2 regions of the Micromonospora sp. NPDC050187 genome follow, and region 1 is predicted to be linked to the other one. Evidence: riboswitches for the same ligand, from Rfam matches in the RefSeq annotation. Region 1 holds a riboswitch; the other holds the start of a gene.
The links. A riboswitch is a leader RNA that binds a small molecule or an ion and turns the genes downstream of it on or off. The one in region 1 is predicted to bind S-adenosylmethionine.
Positions count from the first base shown of each region.

Region 2: it holds a riboswitch for S-adenosylmethionine, as region 1 does, so the genes downstream of both, ACIBJE_RS31390 (aminotransferase class V-fold PLP-dependent enzyme) here and thrC (threonine synthase) in region 1, are expected to answer to the same signal.

Region 1 covers NZ_JBITJH010000022.1:65,881-73,304, reverse strand. The annotation lists gene ACIBJE_RS26485 (hypothetical protein) at 1-587, shown strand, start outside; gene ACIBJE_RS26480 (DNRLRE domain-containing protein) at 628-1,992, opposite strand; gene ACIBJE_RS26475 (N-acetylmuramoyl-L-alanine amidase) at 2,149-2,979, shown strand; gene ACIBJE_RS26470 (hypothetical protein) at 3,170-3,847, opposite strand; gene ACIBJE_RS26465 (prepilin peptidase) at 3,950-4,681, opposite strand; SAM riboswitch class I at 4,785-4,920, shown strand; gene thrC (threonine synthase) at 4,933-6,219, shown strand; gene ACIBJE_RS26455 (GNAT family N-acetyltransferase) at 6,512-7,424, shown strand, end outside.
Region 2 covers NZ_JBITJH010000044.1:9,464-16,887, reverse strand. The annotation lists gene ACIBJE_RS31405 (family 43 glycosylhydrolase) at 1-923, shown strand, start outside; gene ACIBJE_RS31400 (family 43 glycosylhydrolase) at 944-2,425, shown strand; gene ACIBJE_RS31395 (hypothetical protein) at 3,105-4,094, shown strand; gene ACIBJE_RS31390 (aminotransferase class V-fold PLP-dependent enzyme) at 4,341-5,615, opposite strand; SAM riboswitch class IV at 5,661-5,781, opposite strand; gene ACIBJE_RS31385 (sulfite exporter TauE/SafE family protein) at 5,947-6,903, opposite strand; gene ACIBJE_RS31380 (class I SAM-dependent methyltransferase) at 7,317-7,424, opposite strand, start outside.

The DNA of each region.
Region 1 (7,424 bases):
TGACAGGACGAACACGCACCCGGCGGCAGGCGGGGCTGACCGCGCTCTATCTCGGGGTCTTCGCGACCCTCTGGTTCAGCGTGCCGAAGGCGGATCCGCCGCTGGACACGGTGCTGGTGGTGGCGAGCGTGGCGGCCCTGCTGACGGCGCTCACCGGCGGCGTCGTCGTCGCCCGCTCGCGGGGCGCCGACGGACCGCCCCGCGACCGGGCCGCCGACCGGCGCTACCTGCTCGTCGTCGTCGTCGAGTTCGCCGCCGCCGGGTTGGGCGCGGCGCTGCTCGGGCTCGTCGGCTGGTCGGCGTTCATCCCCGTCCTGGTCAGCGCTGTCGTGGGCCTGCACTTCCTGCCACTGGCCCCGGTGCTGGGCGATCCGCTGCTGCGACCGCTCGGGCTGTCGGTCTGCCTCGTCGCGCTCGTCGGCCTGGTCGTCGGCCTCGTCTCGTCCGGACCGGTGGCCCTGGTGGTCGGCGTCGGCACCGGCCTGCTGCTACTCGGCCACGCCCTCGTCGCCCTGCTCCGGCCCCCGTCGAAAGACCCCGTCGATCATGGAGTTGGGGCACCACTCAAGCCTCACAATCGTCACTGATCACCCGCCACAACTCCGTGATCGACGGAATCTGGGGCGGTCAGTGGCAGGTGCCGGAGCCGACCTCGGTGAAGGACTGCCCGGCGATGGGCATGAACCGCCAGCGGTACTGGTCGGTGAGCAGGGTCAGCTTGAGCACCCCGTGGACGCTGCCGTTGCGGACCTCGCTGTTCGGCGCGACGTCCGGGAAGTCCGCCTGGAGCGACCGGCCGCCGGTGCCGACGACGAACTGCCGGATCCCCCGCGCCGGGTCGGCCGCCCCGGTCGGACTCTGCGGGGCGAACCGCTCGTACTGGTGGTTGTGTCCGGTCAGCACGACCTCCGCGCCGGCGTCGTAGAGCGCCTGGTACAACGGCCGCATCTCGTGCCGGGCCCGTCCGCCCGAGGCGAACAGCGGGTGGTGCCAGTACGCCACGGTGCAGCGGGCCTGGCTGGCGGCGAGGTCGGCGCGGAGCCACTGCTCCTGCCCGGAGCCGGCGTGGCAGCCGCCGATGTGGGAGCAGTTCGAGTTGAGCACGATCACGTGCCACTGGCCGCCGGCCAGGTCGTAGGAGTACCAGCCCTTGCCCGCAGGGCCGGCCGCCGCCCCGAAGTACCCGTAGTAGCCGGTCGCACCCGGCGTCAGGTACTCGTGGTTGCCCACCGCCGGTCGGGTCCGTGCCTTGTGCCGGCCCCAGGTCGGGTGGTAGCAGTTGGCGAACTCCTCGGGGGTGCCCTTCTCGTAGACCACGTCGCCCAGGGGCGTGACGACGCCCGCCTCGACGTCGAGGATGCGGGCGGTCTGCTCGTCCCGTTCGGTGCTGCAACTGGCGATGTCCCCGGCGGCGAGCAGCACCGTCTCGTCGGTGCCGGGAACACCGGTGTAGACGATGAGCTGCGGTCCCGTGGCACCGGCCTCCCGGCTGTCGTAGTAGGCGCCGTCCGGGCTGATGGAGTAGATCCCCAGGCTGAGTACGCCGTTTCCGGTCACCGCGGCGGTGACGTCGACCTCGTAGACGCTGTCGGGGCGGACCCGGCCGAAGCGGCCGAGTTCCGTCCCCGTCGCTCCGGGGCGGTCGGCGTAGGTCATGGTGCTCTCGGACCAGGCGGACCCGACCCGGTACACCTGCCCGCCGTTGGGGCTGCCGGCGTGGGAGACGTTGCTGGTCCGCACCCGGAGCCAGGCACGCAGGACGGGCGCGGTCAGGCCGCTGACCGCGAAGGCGAGGTAGGCGATGCGGTCCGGGTCGCCAGCGACCACGAGCTGCCGTTGGTCGTTGTAGTTGGTGGCCGGCGAGCTTGCGTTGACGTACGTGTCGCGGGTGGCGTGGAAGACCGTGGTGGTCACCGCCAGGGCGGGAGTCGGCACGGCGAGGGTCGCCGCCAGGACCGTGAGGACGAGTGCGCAGGCGCGGAGAGCTCTCATGCCTTCCAAGGGAGCCCGACGAGTGTCACCCGGCTGTCAAGACCGATCAACGAAGACTGATGTCTCCGTCACGGTGGTGCTGGTTCCCTGTTGACATCCGGATTCGGCCCGGCACGGTCGCCGGGCCGACGGTCCCCAACCGGAGACGGAGTCATCGTGAAAGTCCCCGGAGTTCCCTTTGTCCAGGGCCGCAACGCCTACGACGACCGTGACGGTCAGAAGTTCGGCATCGCGATCCACGCCACCGACAACACCGCCTCAGCCGAGGCGGAAGCCAGCTACGCCACCAGACGCACCGACGGGGTCAGCGCACACTTCTACGTCGACGCCGACTCGATCGTCCAGTCGCTGGACACCGCCGCCCGCGCCGGCCATGCCGGCTCCAGCACCGGCAACGAGAACGCCATCGCGGTGGAGATCTCCGGTCGTTCGTCCAGCAGCCGCCAGTGGTGGCTCGACAACGTGGCCTGGGGTCGGCTGGCCGAGGTGCTGGCGATCGTGTGTCGGCACTACGACGTCGCGCCCCGCCGGGCCACCGTCGCCCAGATGAAGGCCGACCCGAAGGTGCGGGCCTTCTACGGACACGACGACATGCGGTTGGCCTGGGGCGGCACCACCCACACCGATCCCGGCCCCAATTTCCCCTGGTCCCACCTGCTGGCCACGGTCGAGCAGGCCCTCAACCCGAGCGAGGACGACATGACCCCAGCCGAGTTCGTTGCCATCCTGAAGGACCCGACCGTGGCGAGTCTGATGCGGGCCCTGCCCTGGCAGTACAACGGCGGAGGCATCCCGGCCGGCTACTCTGCCCTCAAGGTGTTCAACACGATCTACGAGGGCGTCCAGAACCTCCAGGGTGGCAACCTCAGCCAGGAGGTGGTCCGAGGGGTGCTGGCCACGCTCACCCCGCAGGCCATCGCCGCCGCGATCCCGGACGACCTGGCCAAGAAGGTCGCCGACGAACTCGCCCGCCGCCTCGCCGCCTGACCCGGCCAGCTCTGCCCCGGCCCGGCGGCTCGCTCTCCTCGGGCCCGGCGGCTCGCTCTGCTCCGGGCCCGGCCGATTGCTCTGCAGGGGTCCCCTGCTCGGCAAAAAGCGGTAACAGGGGACCCCTGCTACCGACCAACCCAGCCGGCACTCTCGACGGCCCGGAACGTAGCGGCCGGCCGCCGGTGGCTCAGGGAGCGTACGGCACGTCGGTGTGGCTGATCTCCGGGAACCGGGTGCCGGTCAGCCGGTGCACGGCGGTACGACGGAGGTCCAGCTCGGCCATGGCCGCCCCCGGTGAGCGGGTGAGCCCGACGACGGTGGCCCGCTGGTCGGCGATGCGGATCGACTGGACCGGCGTTCGGTCGCCCACGTCGGTGGCGGTGACGTAGCGCGGCCTGCCGTCGACGTTGCGCCAGACCACCAGGCTCCAGAAGCGTCCCGAGCCGCCCGGATCGAGCATGACGGTGCCGACCGCGTCGACCGCGCCGTCACCGTCCAGGTCGCCGGTCGCGCAGGGCTTCTGGAGCAGCACGGTCGCACCGTCGCCCGTCCACCGTCCGTCGCGCAGCGGCAACGGGTTCGGGTAGCCCCGGTACCGTACGCCGTTGCTGCCCAGCTCCGCGTTGCGCAGGTCGGCGCAGGTGAGGGCACGTACCTTGCGGCGCGGTGCCCTGGTGGGGCTCGGACTGGCGTCGACCCGTGCCGGCCCGGCGTCCTCGTCCCGGTCGGCCGGCGCGACCTTCCCGGCCGTGGTGGCGGCAGCCGGTCGGGCGTCCCGGGACCGCTTCTTCTTGCCACTGCCGCCACACGCGGTCAGCACGCAGACCAGCACCAGCGCCACCACCGGAACCACGCTCCGACGCATCGACCGTCACCTTCCTCCACACAGGTGACCGGGACAGTAGTAGACCGTCGCCAGTGGCCGGACCAGCTGACCGTCCACCACGGACGAACGGCGGTCGGCCCCTCACCGGGCGGTGGCGAGCACCGCCAGCAGCGCGCCACCCAGGAGGGCCGGCCCGAACGGCAGCTTCGTCCGCCGGCGAACACGTCGGACGGCGAGGAGCACCAGCAGCACGGGCGCGTTCACCACCCAGGGCAGCACCACGCCGAGGAGCACCGCGTCCCAGCCCAGCCAACCCAGGTACCAGCCGAGCAGCGCGCCCACCTTTGCGTCGCCGAACCCGAAGCCGCCACCCGGCAGCAGGACCAGCCCGGTGAACACCAGTCCGACCGTCAGGCAGGCGAGCAGTCCGCGTAGCCAGTCGCCCCCCTGGCCGGTGGCGAGCGCGACGAGGCCGAGCAGCAGCGGCGTGGCGGCCAGCGCCGGCAGCACCAGCGCGTCGGGGAGCCGGTGGCAGGCGACGTCGACGACACCGAGCAGCACGCCCAGCACCGCGAGGGCGAGCAGGAGCGGCAGGACGGCCACCGTGCCGAGCGCCGCGGCAAGCAGCGCTCCGGCCAGCCCGGCGAGCGCGGCGGTGATCCACCAGGGGACGCCCAGCCGGTGTCCGTGGACGCAACGGCGGGCGAGCCATCCCGCGGCGCCGGGGCGCAGCGGTACGCCGCATCCGGAGCAGGACTCTCGGGGCGGCTCGCCGTACGGCACCGCGAGGCGGTAGCCCGCCGTGGGCAGGAGGGCTCCCGCCACCCCGCATCCGATCGCGGCCCCCACCACCGTCCCCATCCACAGCGGCACGCCCGCACCCTACCCGCGCCCGGACGGGTGGGATGGTTCACAGGATGGGAAGGGGGAGCGGAGGCGGGCTGGGCTGTGCGTATGCTCGCAAGCACAACTGAATACCTCATCCAGAGGGGCTGAGGGATACGGCCCGACGACGCCCCGGCAACCACCCCGTGCGCTCAAAGTTGAGCGTCCGACGGGGCAGGTGCCAAATCCGTCCCCGCCGCAGGGTGCGACGCGGGGAAAGATGAGAGGACCCCCTCGACATGACGTCGACGATCGTCGCCCCCGGTATCGACACCACTGCCAGCCCGGCCCGCGCCCTGGTCTGTCGCGCCTGTTCGGCGCGTTACCCGCTCGCCGCCCAGCACGCCTGCTACGAGTGCTTCGGGCCGCTGGAGGTCGACTACGACACCGCCGCGCTGGCCCGGGTCACCCGGGAGCAGATCGAGGCCGGGCCGCAGAACCTCTGGCGGTACGCCGCCCTCCTCCCCGCCGGCCAGGACCCGGCCACCCGAGTCACCCTCGACCCCGGGCTGACCCCGCTGGTCGCCGCCGGCAACCTCGCCGCCGAGCTGGGCATCACCGCCCCGCTCTGGATCAAGGACGACAGCGCCAACCCGACCCACTCGTTCAAGGACCGGGTGGTCTCGGTGGCGCTGACCGCCGCCAGAGCCCTCGGTTTCACCCGCTTCGCCTGTGCCTCGACCGGCAACCTGGCGAACTCCGTCGCCGCGCACTCCGCCCGTGCCGGGGTGCCGTCGGTGGTGTTCATCCCGGGCGACCTGGAGCAGGGCAAGGTGGTCACCACCGCCGTCTACGGCGGCGAACTGGTCGCCATCGACGGCTCGTACGACGACGTGAACCGCCTCTGCGGTGAACTGGTCGAGACCGACGAGTTCGAGGACACCGCGTTCGTCAACGTGAACGTCCGTCCGTACTACGCCGAGGGGTCGAAGACCCTCGGGTACGAGGTGGCCGAGCAGCTCGGCTGGCGGATCCCGGCGCAGGTGGTCATCCCGATGGCCAGCGGTGAGCTGCTCACCAAGGTCGACAAGGCGTTCAGCGAGCTGGTCGAGATCGGGCTGGTGGAGGCCCCGGCCGGCGGTTGGAAGGTCTTCGGCGCACAGTCGGCCGGCTGCAACCCGATCGCCACCGCGCTGCACGCCGACACCGACACCATCACCCCGGTCAAGCCGACCGGGATCGCCAAGTCGTTGAACATCGGCGACCCGGCGGCCGGCCTCTACGCCCTGGAGGCGGTGCGGCGCACCGGTGGGTGGATGGACTACGCCGACGACGAGGAGATCCGCGCGGCGATCCGGCTGTTGGCTCGTACCACCGGGGTCTTCGCCGAGACGGCCGGCGGGGTGACCGTCGCGGTGCTGCGCAAGCTGGTCGCCTCGGGGCGGCTGGACCCGACCGCCGAAACGGTGGTCTTCAACACCGGCGAGGGTCTGAAGACCATCGACGCGGTCGCCGGCCAGGTCGGCCCGACCCACCGGATCAAGCCGTCGCTGCGCGCCGCCCGCGACGCCGGGCTGCTCGGCTGACCCTGCTGGTCGTCCCGACGGACCAACCCGACCCGCCCGAACGGGTGATCGGGTCGATCCGTCGGGTAACCGACCGTTCGCCCAGGGTACGAAAAACCACCCGCCAGGGACTTGACGCCAGTAACCGGTCAGTTGCAGGATGCTTCCTGCGGGAGGGCGTTCGCCGAAGACTTCTCAAGCCTTACGACCCAACGCCGGCGGCGTTGTGCGATCGTCCCTCCCGACCAAAGCTTCCTCGGGCCAGCGATTTAATCGCTGGCCCGTTGCCGTTTCGGCGCGCACTCTCGTCGGCATGAGCATCGTCATCGTGTCGTTCGACGAGTCCGACCAGGCCGCGATCGACGCGGCGTTCCAGGTGGCCGCCGCCGCGCAGGCCGTCGACCTGCCGGATTTCCCACGGCTGTCCCGTCAGCAGTTCGAGGGCGCGATCCGGCACCCGATGCCCGACAGGTCGCTCCTGATGGCGGTGGCCACCCTCGACGGCGTCCCGGTGGGCCATCTGGCGCTCAACCTGCCGCAGGTGGAGAACGTCGACAACGCCGGTCTCGAACTGGCCGTCCATCCGGCGTACCGGCGGCGCGGCATCGGGCGGGCGTTGTACGAACACGCCGTACGGATGCTGCGCGAACAGGGTCGGAAGCGGATCATCGGGGCGTCGGTCGGGCCGCTGCCGGAGGGGCCGGAGCGGCCGGCCGTCGGCGCGCGGTTCGCCGCCGCGCTGGGTGCGCAGCCGGCGCTGGGCGAGGTACGCCGCCGGCTCGTGGTCGACCAGGTGGACCACGCCGCCCACGACACGCTGCTGGCCGACGCGCGCGAGCGGGCCGCCGGGTACCGCACGGTCACCTGGCAGGCGGTCACCCCCGAGGAGTACGTCGCCGACGTCGCCTACCTGGACAGCCGCCTCGTGACCGACTCGCCCATCGGGGATCTCGTGATCGAGCCGGACCGGGTCGACGCGGACCGGGTCCGGGGCATCGAGCGCGTGCTGACGGCCCGGGGACGGTCCACCTACCACTGCGGAGTGGTGCACGAGGCGAGTGGCCGACTGGTCGCCTGGACGATGATCGTCGCGGTGCCGTCCATCCCCCGGCACGCCGACCAGCAGATCACCATCGTGGATCCGGCGCACCGCGGGCACCGGCTCGGTCTGCTCACCAAGATCGAGAATCTGCGGTACGTGCTGGCGCACGAGCCGGAGCTGCGCG
Region 2 (7,424 bases), on a different contig from region 1:
TCACCCCGGCCCCCACCGGAACACCCACCACGCCGCCGGCGGCGTATCCCCCGCCGGGCCGGGTCACCGGCGACGTCGGCGTGCACGACCCCGCCATCGTGCGCCGTCCCGGCGGCGGTTACCTGCTGGCGCACACCGGCGACAACATCGCGCTGAAGACCTCCGCCGACCGGACCGCGTTCCGTAACGCCGGAGTGGTGTTCCCCGGGGGGGCGCCCTGGACCACCACGTACACCGAGGGCAGCCGCAGCCTGTGGGCACCGGACCTGTCGTACCACAACGGTCGATACTGGCTGTACTACTCGGCATCGACGTTCGAGTCGAACCGGTCGGCGATCTTCCTGGCGACGAGCCCGACCGGGGAGTCCGGCACCTGGACCGACCAGGGCCTGGTGATCGATTCCCGCACCTCGGACAACTTCAACGCCATCGACCCCAACCTCGTCGTGGACGCGGCCGGCCGGTGGTGGCTGAGCTTCGGCTCGTTCTGGTCGGGCATCAAGATGATCGCGCTGAACCCGAACACCGGTAAGCGGGCCGACGGCGCCCTGCACGCCATCGCCGGACGCGGCGGCGGAGCCATCGAGGCACCGGTCATCGTCCAGCGCGGCTCGTACTACTACCTGTGGGTGTCGTTCGACCGCTGCTGCCAGGGAGCGTCGAGCACGTACCGGATCATGGTGGGCCGGTCCACCAGCGTCACCGGGCCGTACCTGGACCGCAACGGCACGCCGATGAACTCCGGTGGCGGCACCCAGGTGCTGGCCGGGCACGGCAGCATCCACGGTCCGGGTCACCAGGCGGTCCTGGCCGACACCGGCGGTGACGCCCTTGTCTACCACTACTACGCCGACAACGGCGCCGCCCTGCTCGGCATCAACCTCGTCGGCTACGACCCGGCCGGCTGGCCGTTCGTCTACTGAGTCCGAAGGGAAGCTTCCTCATGCGCAAGCGCCAACTTCGCGGCGTCCTGGCCGCCGGGGTGGTCACCGTGCTCACCGCCGTGGGTACCACCGTCGTGATGCCCGGGGCCTCGGCCGCCACGGTGCAGCCGGACATCCCGTACGTCCTGGTCAACCGGCACAGCGGCAAGGCCCTCGACGTCTACAACCTGGCCACGGGCGACGGCGCCGCGATCAACCAGTACACCCGTAACGACGGCGCCTGGCAGCAGTGGCGGTTCCTCGACTCCGGCGGCGGCTGGTACCGGGTGCAGTCCGTGCACAGCGGCAAGGTGCTCGACCTGCCCACCGCCGACGACGGCATCCAGCTCGTGCAGAACACCGACCGCAACGACGCCCGGCAGCAGTTCCGACTCGCCGACTCCGCCGGCGGACACGTCCGGTTGGTCAACCGCAACAGCGGCAAGGCCCTCGACGTCTGGGAGTGGTCCACCGCCGACGGCGCACGGGTCTCGCAGTACCAGGATCTCGACGGCGCCAACCAGCAGTGGCAGTTCGTCGCCCTCGGGTCCGCGCCGGGCACCTTCACCAACCCGATCAAGCGCAACGGCCCGGATCCGTGGTTGCAGTACCACAACGGCTACTACCACCTGGCCACCACGACCTGGAACTCCACCATCACGATGCGACGCTCACGGACCCTCGCCGGGCTCGCCACGGCCCCCGAGCAGGTGATCTTCAACCTGGCCGGCCGCCCCAACGGCTGCTGCAACATGTGGGCGCCGGAGTTCCACCTGCTCGACGGCCCCAACGGCCCGCGCTGGTACTTCTACTACACCGCCGGGCAGAACGTCCCGGACTTCAACCCCACGCAGCGGCTGCACGTGCTGGAGTCCGCCGGCACCGACCCAATGGGTCCGTACACGTTCAAGGCCGACCTGGGTAGCGACTGGCAACTCGACGCCAGCGTCCTCAAGGTCGGCGGCCGGCTCTACCTGATGGGCACCTACGGTGGCGACGGGGCCGGGCAGAGCAACTTCATCCAGCGGCTGACCAACCCCTGGACGCTCAGCGGGTCGCGGGCCCGGCTCAGCTCGCCCACCCTCTCCTGGGAGCGACAGACCGGCGCGGTCAACGAGGGTCCCGAACCGCTGTACCACAACGGCAGGGTCATGGTGGTCTACTCGGCCTCGGCGTGCTGGGGCCCGGACTACAAGCTCGGCCTGCTCACGCTGACCGGCACCGACCCGATGAACCCGGCGCACTGGACCAAGAAGTCGACGCCGGTCTTCGAGCGCAACGACGCGAACGGCGTTTTCGCCCCCGGGCACAACGGCTTCTTCACGTCGCCCGACGGCACCGAGAACTGGATCGTCTACCACGCCAACGACTCCGCCGGCGGCGGCTGCGACATGAACCGCTCCACCCGCGCCCAGAAGTTCACCTGGAACGCCGACGGCACCCCCAACTTCGGCACTCCCGTCCGGCTCGGCGTCACGCTGACCGCGCCGTCCGGCGAGTGACCGGCCGACGACGAGGAATCACCAAGGTCTCCCGACGAACCGTCCTGTCCGCCAGCCTGGCGGCGGCCGGCGCGAGCGTGCTCGGTGCCAGCGGACGCGCCCTCGCCGCCCCCACCTACGCCGGCTACCGTCAATGGGGAGCTGTACCCGTGGCGGTCGGGCGACGTCGGCAGCGACAGCTGGAGCCCGCTGCCCAAGGCCCGGTACAGCCAGCCGCTGAACGCCAAACACCCCACCGTCGCCCCGATCACGGCCACCGAACACAGGACGCCACATTCCAGCTCGGGTACTGAGACGCGTGCCCCGGCCCGGTGACCGGACCGGGCGCGCGTCGCACAGCACACGTTCAGGCCGGAGCCGAATCGCGGTTGCGCGGCACGTCCATACTCGACACGTGGAGCCCGAGGCGCACCTGACGATCGAGCTTGGGCCGGGTGACGCCGGCGCCGAGACCATGAAGACCGTCCTCCTTCCCTGGTCCGGACACACGGTGACGATCCGAGTTCCGGCCGGGACCGGCGACGGCTCGCTGCTGCGGCTGGCCGGTCTGGGACCGGTGGGAGCTGACGGATCACCTCAGGACGTGTACGTCCGGGTCCGGGTGAACGTGACGCCAGCGCAGTTCGGGCCCCCGCCACAGTTCGGACCCCAGCCCGGTTCGCCGCCGTACGGTCCGCCGGTGCCCGCCCCGGTCCAGCCGGCGCGACGCAGGACGGTGCTCGTCGTTGCCGCCGTGACGGTCGTGGCGGTGCTGGCCTGCTGCGGGCTGCCGCTGGCGTTCTTCCTCGACGGCGACGACGAGGACGGCGCACCGGTCGCCGGAGTCCGCTCCACAGCACCGTCGGTCGCGCCGTCCCCGAGCGTCGCGCCCGTGACCCCGGACCAGTACCAGACGGTGCTGACCAGCACCGACCAGGCGTTGAACGCGGGCTTCCGCACCCTCGCCGCCGCCAAGAGCCCCACGGCGGTGCGTACTGCGACGTCCGGGCTGGCGACGACCGCCGGCACCCAGCGCCGGGCGTTGGCCGAGATGGTGCCGCCGGCGAGCGTGGCGACCGCCCACGACACCCTGGTCGAGGCGTTGGACGATCTGGCCGCCGCCCTGACCGGCACCGGCTCCGCCACGTCGGGGCAGGCCTGCCTCGGGCCGGCGGCGGTCGCGCGGGTCAGCCGGGAGAGGGCCGCCGACCAACTCCGCGCCGCTGCCAAGGCGCTGGCGACCGCCGACCCCACCCGGGCCTACCAGGTCGGTTCCTTCCTCCCGAAGAAGACCAAGGACGGTAACCGGCGGCTGAGTAACGGCTCCTACGTCAAGCGGACCAAGGGCGGCCTCGGCCAATTGAAGATCGAAAATGGTGGCGCCGACGCGGTGATCAGCATCGCCCGGGGCAAGACAGCGGTCACCCGGGTCTACGTCCGCGGCAAGAGCACCTTCACGGTGCGCGGTGTCCGGGACGGGACCTACCAGATCTTCATGACCAGCGGCAAGGACTGGGACGCCAGGAGCAAGGCGTTCAGCCGGGACTGCGACTTCGAGAAGTTCGACGACCCGCTCACGTTCCGTACCACCTCGCGGACGTACACCGGTTGGACGGTCTCCCTCACCCCTGTGGTGGGCGGCAACGCCAGCACCAGCAGCGTCGACCCGGACCAGTTCCCCGGCGGTTGACGGCCCGGCTACCGCACTGCTGGTCTCCTTCGGCACGGCCGACAACCACCAGGTTGCGGCGGGCTGCGGCACGCGGCGGACGCGGTGGAGACGTTCCTCGCCGAGCGCTGACCCGCATACCGGGACCGCCCGGTCGGAGACGTTCCGACCGGGCGGTCCTCTGCACGATCACGCCCTCGGCGGTGGTCGCCCCAGCGGCCGGAGGGCTCGCTCGCCGATCCTCCGTTCCGGGTGCCCTGGGTCGGGTCAGCCGAGCGCGGCGAGGGCGGCGAGCAGGCGGTCCACGTCGTCGTCGGTGCTGCCCAGTCCGAGGCTGGCCCGCAGGGCGGTGGGCGGCAGGTCGCGGTGCCCACTACGTGCGGCGGCCTCGGCGAGCAGCCGCCGGGCCAACGGGTGGGCGCAGAACAGCCCGTCGCGTACTCCGATCCGGTGCTCGGTGGCGAGGGTCGCCGCCACGTCGGCGGAGTCCCGGCCGGCGACCACGAAGGAGACGATGCCGACCCGGTCGGCCGTGGGACCGAAGATCCGCAACTCGACGATATGCGGGAGCGCCGCGAGACCGGTGCGTAAGCGGGTCAGCAGCGCCTGCTCCCGGGCGTGCAGGGCGACGCGGTCCGTGGCGTCGAGCGCGGCACAGACCGCCGCCAGGGCCACCGCGCCGAGCAGGTTCGGGGTGCCGGCCTCGTGCCGGCCGGGGCCGGTGGTCCAGCGCACGTCGTGGGTCGCCGTCCCGACGTGCTCGGTGGCCCCGCCGCCGGCCAGGTACGGCGGTGCGGCGTCCAGCCAGTCCGCCCGTCCGACGAGCACGCCGGTGCCGAACGGGGCGTACAGCTTGTGTCCGGACGCGGCGAGGTAGTCCACGTCGAGCGCGGCCAGGTCGACGGGGGCGTGCGGTGCCAGTTGGGCGGCGTCCAGCACGACCCGGGCGCCGTGCCGGTGGGCCACCCGGGCGAGCTCCGCGACCGGCCAGCACTCCCCGGTGACGTTGCTCGCGCCGGTCACCGCGACCAGGATCGGCGTGCTGGCGTCGGTCCCCCGCCGCAGTTCGCGCAGGGCGGCGGCGAGCGCGCGTACCGCCGCGTGCGGCGAGTCGGGCACCGGTAGCCGGAGGGTCCCGGCCGGCCAGGGCAGCAGGTTCGCGTGGTGTTCACCGGCGAACGTGACGACCTTGGTGTCGGCGGGGAGCGCGTGGGCGAGCAGGTTGAGCGCGTCCGTGGTGTTCCGGGTGAAGACGACGTGATCGTCGGGGCGGACGGAGAAGAAGTCACCCACGGTCTGCCGGGCCTGCTCGTAGGCGAGGGTGCAGCGCCGGGAGAGTGCGCCGGCGCCCCGGTGCACGCTGGCGTACCAGGGCAGCAGCTCGGCCACCGCGTCGGCGGCGGCGCGGGCGCAGGGTGCGGTGGCGGCGTAGTCGAGGTTGATCTCGCCGGGCACCCCGAGCACCTGGAGCGGCTGGTACGGCGGTCGTGGCGCCGGACGGGATCCGGCGCGGACGGGCAGGGGTACGAGGGCAGTGGTCATGCCAGACCTCCGGCATCCAGGGACCCCGGTACGGCAGGGGGACGGGGCCCGCGCTTGCCCAGCACCTGATCGTGCTGGACCGGGTCATCACCCGGGGCACCCCACCGCGAACCTCGACGAGGGTTGCCGGCCAGCAAGCCGGGGCTTGTCGCTGGCACTCATGACCTGAGCCGCAGCATAGCCTCGGGGCGGGGCCCGGCCAACCCGGGGAGGTGGGCCACCCGGCGGGCGGACGACACACCGCCGTCCCGACAATCGTTGGCCGGAAAGGCGATCAGCCCCGCCGTCGCCAGCGAGGCTGATCGCCTTTCTCCCGTGTCGGTGTCGCGGATCACACGGTGGGGGTGGCGCTCTTCTCGTTCGGCCCGTCGGCTGCCGCAGCGGCCTCGGTCTCGGTCTCGGCGACGATGCGGCGTTCCTCGTCCCGGTTGGCCCGGTACTGGCGGATGGAGTACGCCAGGGCGGCGGCCCAGACGACGTAGATGACGGCGTAGAAGGTGTAGCGGACACCGTCGGACGCGTCGATCCAGTCGCTGCGCAGCAGGGTGCGGACGTTGGTCAGGATGATGACTCCGCCGACGGCCGAGCCGAGCACGCGCGGCGGAATGTGCCGGACCAGCCAGGCCGCGATCGGCGCGGCGATGGTGCCGCCGATCAGCAGCACGGCGACCCAGGCGAAGTTCACGCCCTCGGAGCCGATGCCGACGATGAAGCCGACGCTCGCGGCGACGGCGACGAGGAACTCGCTGGTGTCGATCGATCCGATGGTCTTGCGCGGCTCCAGTCGACCGCTGGCCAGGATCGCCGGGGTGCCGACCGGACCCCAGCCGCCGCCACCGGTGGCGTCGACGAAACCGGCCACCACGCCCAGCGGGGCAAGGAAACGCTTGCGCAGCGGCTTGCCGAGGTTGCCCTTGGGCAGACCCATCGCGGTGAACCGGATCAGGATGTAGAGCCCCAGCGCGAGCAGGATGATCGACATCAACGGCGCGGCGGTCTCGGTCGACAGGTTCGACAGGAAGGTCGCGCCGGCGAACGCACCGAGCGCGCCAGGGATGCCGATCTTCCAGACGACCTTCCAGTCGACGTTCCCGAACCGCCAGTGCGAGGCGCCGGAGACGAGTGTGGTGCCGATCTCGGCAAGGTGAACGGTCGCCGACGCCGCTGCGGGGTTGGTGCCGATGGCCAGCAGCAGCGTCGTCGACGTGACGCCGTACGCCATGCCGAGACTGCCGTCGACGAGTTGGGCACCCAGGCCAACCAGGGCGAGGAGGATGAGTTTTCGCATGTCTACCGCCAGTCGTGAAGGGGTGGCAGGTCGACCGGACCTTGTCGTCCGCCGAGTCGTCCAGTCAGGGTTGGTGTGGTCGGCCAGTTCCGTGAGCGCCGTTCCCACGGCCTGTCACGACGCGGGCGGACAGGCGGCTACGCCTCGGGAGGCGATCTGCTCTGCCGGCGGTCCCCGCACGGTGCGCGGCGAACCGTTCGGCACGCGTCGACGTCCGCATCGCGTAGCTCCTCCGCCTGCCGATCGGGGCCAGACCGAGGGGACGTGGCGACCCACGCGACCCCTCGTTCCCCCACATTCCCCACTAGTTCGATGGAGAATACGATGTATGCCGGCCCGGCGACAACCCCCGTCCCCGGCATGCCGGTCCGGGGCGGTCGGCAAGGGTCTTCTGATGCTCGGCCGTTGCCGCCCTACCGCCGGCCGGTGATCAGGAACTGCATCTGGTGCTCGTGGTTCGGGGCGACCCCGAACCGTCGGTCCAGTTCGTAGATCGACGTCAGCTGGGTCACCGTGACCTG